DNA from 2 places in the Streptomyces sp. NPDC043176 genome. Region 2 is predicted to be linked to the other one. Evidence: riboswitches for the same ligand, from Rfam matches in the RefSeq annotation. Region 2 holds a riboswitch; the other holds the start of a gene.
What was found. Region 2 has a riboswitch for S-adenosylmethionine ahead of thrC (threonine synthase). Riboswitches for the same ligand answer to the same signal wherever they lie in the genome.
Positions count from the first base shown of each region.

Region 1: it holds a riboswitch for S-adenosylmethionine, as region 2 does, so the genes downstream of both, AC067A_RS16600 (aminotransferase class V-fold PLP-dependent enzyme) here and thrC (threonine synthase) in region 2, are expected to answer to the same signal.

Region 1 is NZ_JBWKCA010000008.1:333,960-336,344, forward strand. Features, by position in the region: gene AC067A_RS16600 (aminotransferase class V-fold PLP-dependent enzyme) at 1-830, opposite strand, end outside; SAM riboswitch class IV at 1,058-1,174, opposite strand; gene trpD (anthranilate phosphoribosyltransferase) at 1,257-2,321, opposite strand.
Region 2 is NZ_JBWKCA010000016.1:59,434-61,818, reverse strand. Features, by position in the region: gene AC067A_RS24725 (glucosyl-3-phosphoglycerate synthase) at 80-1,021, opposite strand; SAM riboswitch class I at 1,170-1,314, shown strand; gene thrC (threonine synthase) at 1,308-2,385, shown strand, end outside.

The sequences.
Region 1 (2,385 bases), on a different contig from region 2:
CGGCGGGCCACCTTGCGGGAGGCGCCGCCGCCCGCGAGGTAGGGCTCGGAGTCCTGCAGCCAGTCGGCGCGGCCGGCGAGGACGCCGGAGCCGAAGGGCGCGTACAGCTTGTGCCCGGAGAAGGCGACCCAGTCCACGTCCGACTCCTGCACGGAGACCGGGTGGTGAGGCGCGAGCTGGGCGGCGTCGAGGACGATCCTGGCGCCGTGGGCGTGCGCGGCGGCGGCGAGCTCCTTCACCGGCCACAGCTCGCCGGTGACGTTGGAGGCGCCGGTGACGCAGACCAGGGCGGGGCCGTGGGGGTCGCGGTCGGCGAGGGCGCGCTCCAGGGTGGCGACGGCCTGCTCCGGGGTCCGCGGCGCGTTGAGGTAGGTGACGCGGGCGTCGCGCCAGGGCAGCAGCGAGGCGTGGTGCTCGGTCTCGAAGACGAAGACCTCGCAGCCGGCCGGGATCGTGGCGGCGAGCAGGTTGAGCGAGTCGGTGGTGGAGCGGGTGAAGACGACCTGGTCGCCGGGGCGGCAGTCCAGGAACTCGGCGACGGTGACGCGGCTGTTCTCGAAGAGGTCGGTGGAGAGCTGCGAGAGGTATCCGGCGCCCCGGTGGACGCTGCCGTAGTAGGGGGCGTACGCGGCGACGTCGTCCCAGACCCGCTGGAGGGCCGGGGCGCTGGCCGCGTAGTCCAGCGCCGCGTAGGTCACCTCGCCGCCGGTGACGAGCGGGACGGTGACGTCCCGGCCGAGGACGGGCAGCGGGGCGGCGCAGCAGGGGTCGGCGCTCTCGGTGGCGGCGGTCTCGACGGTGGTGGTGGCGGCGTTCGGGCGTGCGGACATGGCGGAATCTCCCGGCGGGCGGTGCGGAATGGCTTCGGTGGATCCCGTACGCGGCCGGATGCGGCGGGGTACGGGTGATGCCTCGGAGACGGCGGGGGCGTACGCCGGTACACGGGTACGCGGAAGAGGCCCTGCTCCGAGGGTGAAGAAGGGGCGGAGTCGCCCTATCGCATTCGCTTGCTCACGGAAAACGCTCCTCGAGAGACCAGGACCCCTGGTGTTCGAGGGGTCCGCGCTTGCCGTAGACCTCGCTGCCTACGGCCTGGTCATCACCCGGGGCACCCCGCCACGGACGGAGGGTTGCCGGACAGCAAGCCGGGGCCTAAACGCTGTCACTCGTGACCTGAGAAGCATCCTGCCACATGATCGCCGATGCGCAAGACCCCGGTCCGCATGACGGACCGGGGTCGTACGGCCGAAGAGGGGTCAGGCGTTGCTGGCGGCGATCCACCGCTCCAGGCTCCGGCGGGCCGCGCCGGAGTCGATCGACTCGGCCGCCTTCGCCATGCCCGCGGACAGCTGCTCCGCCAGGCTTCCCGTGCCGGGCTCCAGGGCGGTCAGCGCCGCCGCCGCGTTGAGCAGCACCGCGTCCCGGACCGGACCCGTCTCCCCCGCCAGCAGCCGCCGTGCCACGTCGGCGTTGTAGGAGGCGTCCGCGCCGCGCAGCGCCTCCAGGGGGACGAGGTCGATGCCGACGTCCCGCGGGTCGAAGCGCTCCTCGGTGACGGTGCCGTTCCCGACCACCCAGACCCGGGAAGTGGCGGTGGTGGTCAGCTCGTCCAGGCCGTCGTCGCCGCGGAAGACCAGGGCGGAGTTGCCGCGGTCGGCGAGGACGCCGGCGACGATCGGCGCCATGCGCGGGTCGGCGACCCCGACGGCCTGGGCGCGCACCTTGGCCGGGTTGGTCAGCGGGCCGAGCACGTTGAAGGTCGTCCGGATGCCCAACTGGCCGCGCGCCGCGGCGACGTGCCGCAGCGACGGGTGGAACCTCACCGCGAAGCAGATGGTGATGCCGGCTTCCTCGGCGACCTCGGCGACCCGCTGCGGGGTGAGGTTCAGGTTGATGCCGAGCTTCTCCAGGACGTCGGAGGAGCCGGAGGCGGAGGACGCGGCGCGGTTGCCGTGCTTGACGACCTTCGTCCCGGTGCCGGCGACCACGATCGACGCCATCGTGGAGATGTTCACCGTCTTGGCGCCGTCGCCGCCGGTGCCGACGATGTCGACGGCCGGACCCGGCACCTCGATCACGTTGGCGTGCGCGTACATGGTCCGTACGAGACCGGCGATCTCCTGCACGGTCTCGCCCTTGGCGCGCAGCGCCACCATGAAGCCGGCGATCTGGGCGTCGGTCGCCTCACCGCTCATGATCAGGTCCATCGCCCAGGCCGTGTCGTCGGCTGAGAGGTCCTTGCCGTCGAGCAGGCCGTTCAGCAGGACGGGCCAGGAGCGGCCCGCCGACGTAGGTCCTCCAGCGGGGGTCGCAGCGCTCATGGCAGCTCCTGGTGATCGTGACGGATGCGGTCCCACCCTATCGAGCCGGCGGGACGGCAAAGAG
Region 2 (2,385 bases):
TCATGAGGCGTTACGCCACGCGGTCGGCCCGCCTTGCGGCGCGCGTGTCCACGGGCGCCGCACCGCGGGCCCCCGGACGTCAGGCCACCCGGCGCCGCGCGTACTCCGTGATCTCGGCCATCGGGGGGCGTTCCTCCGTGTCCACCGCGTACGTGCGCGGCTCGAAGCCCTTCTCGCCGCGCTCGAACTGGGTGAGCCGCGGCCGCACGAGGTGGCCCCGGGAGAGCCGCAGCTGCGCGGTCCGGTAGATCGCGGCCGCCATCCGGCCGAGCGCCTGCCCGTCCTGGTGCCGGTGCTTGCGCACGCCGACGTCCACCTGGGCGAGGGCGTCCAGGCCCACCGTGTGCAGCGCGTCGACCAGCAGCCCCAGCTCCACTCCGTAACCGACGGGGAACGGGAGGCGTTCGAGCAGCGAGCGCCGCGCCGCGTACTCCCCGCCGAGGGGCTGGACGAACCCGGCCAGCTGCGGCCAGTGGAGGTTGAGGAGCGGGCGCGCCACGAGTTCCGTGACCCGACCCCCTTGACCAGGGGTGTCCCCGAACGGGCGGTCGTACATCGCCTTCACGAAGTCCACGTCCGGATCGGTGAGCAGCGGGCCCACGATGCCGGTGACGAAATCCGCGGAGAAGTCCCGCAGGTCCGCGTCGACGAAGCAGACGACGTCCCCGCTCGTCACCATCAGTGACCGCCACAGCACCTCGCCCTTGCCGGGGACGGCCGGTATCCGGGGGAGGATCGCGTCGCGCGCGACCACCCGCGCGCCGGCCGCCGCCGCGACCTCCGCCGTGCGGTCCGTGGAGCCCGAGTCGATCACCACGAGCTCGTCGACCAGCGGCACCGCCTCCGACATCAGCTCGCGGCGGATCACGGAGACGATGTCCCCGACCGTCGCCTCCTCGTTCAGCGCGGGCAGCACGACGCTGACCCTCGTGTTGCGCTTGGCGGCGAGGACGCGCTCCAGCGGCCGGTCCGTCACTGACCAGGACCGCCGGTCCAGCCAGCGCTCCACCTCTTCCAGCACGTGATCTCCATCTCGCGTTACGGACGGCCGGTCCAAGGGTCCGGGCCTTCGGTTACAGTCTTGAACAACGCGGATCCCCGATGCACGTCGGGGTGCCGACCGCGTCGGAGCGCAGGAACGAAGCTTCCCGCGCCTCACAATCGAATACCGCTCATCCAGAGGGGCAGAGGGAAACGGCCCGTTGAAGCCCCGGCAACCCTCCAGTCGGTTACTCGTCCTCCAGCGAGGCTCCCGGCTAGGGAAGGTGCCAAATCCGTCTCATGGCGAAAAATTCGTCATGGGAAAGATGAGGAGAAAGGGCCTCGCCTCCATGGCTGCACAGACTGTTACTCCCGCTACTTCGGTCGACCTCGGTCCCGCGTCCGGGCTTTCCTGTCGGGAATGCGGTGAGATCTTCCCGCTCGGCCCGATCTTCGCCTGCGAACTCTGTTTCGGACCCCTCGAAGTCGCGTACGACTTCCCCACCGGTGACCCCGAGGCGCTGCGCAAGCGGATCGAGGCCGGACCCGCCAACATCTGGCGCTACGCCCCGCTGCTGCCCGTCCCGGCCGACGTCGCCGAGAAGCCGAACCTGAACCCGGGCTGGACCCAGCTCGTCCGGGCCGACAACCTCGCCGGCGAGATCGGCGTCGCCCCCGGCAAGCTCTTCGTCAAGGACGACTCCGGCAACCCGACCCACTCCTTCAAGGACCGGGTCGTCGCGCAGGCCCTCGAAGCCGCCCGCGCCTTCGGCTTCACCACCCTCTCCTGCTCCTCCACCGGCAACCTGGCCGGCGCCGTCGGCGCCGCGGCCGCCCGCGCCGGCTTCCGCTCCTGCGTCTTCATCCCGCACGACCTGGAGCAGGGCAAGGTCGTCATGGCCGGCGTCTACGGCGGCGACCTGGTCGCCATCGAGGGCAACTACGACGACGTCAACCGCTTCTGCTCGGAGCTCATCGGCGACCCGCTCGGCGAGGGCTGGGGCTTCGTGAACGTCAACCTCCGCCCGTACTACGGCGAGGGCTCCAAGACGCTCGCGTACGAGATCTGCGAGCAGCTCGGCTGGGTCATCCCCGACCAGCTCGTCATCCCGATCGCCTCCGGCTCCCAGCTCACGAAGATCGACAAGGGTCTCCAGGAGCTCGTCAAGCTGGGCCTCGTCGAGGACAAGCCGTACAAGATCTTCGGCGCCCAGGCCGAGGGCTGCTCCCCGGTCTCCGCCGCGTTCAAGGCCGGCCACGACGTCGTCCGCCCGCAGAAGCCGAACACGATCGCCAAGTCGCTCGCGATCGGCAACCCGGCCGACGGCCCGTACGTCCTCGACATCGCGCGCCGCACCGGCGGTGCCGTGGAGGACGTGAACGACGAGCAGGTCGTGGACGCGA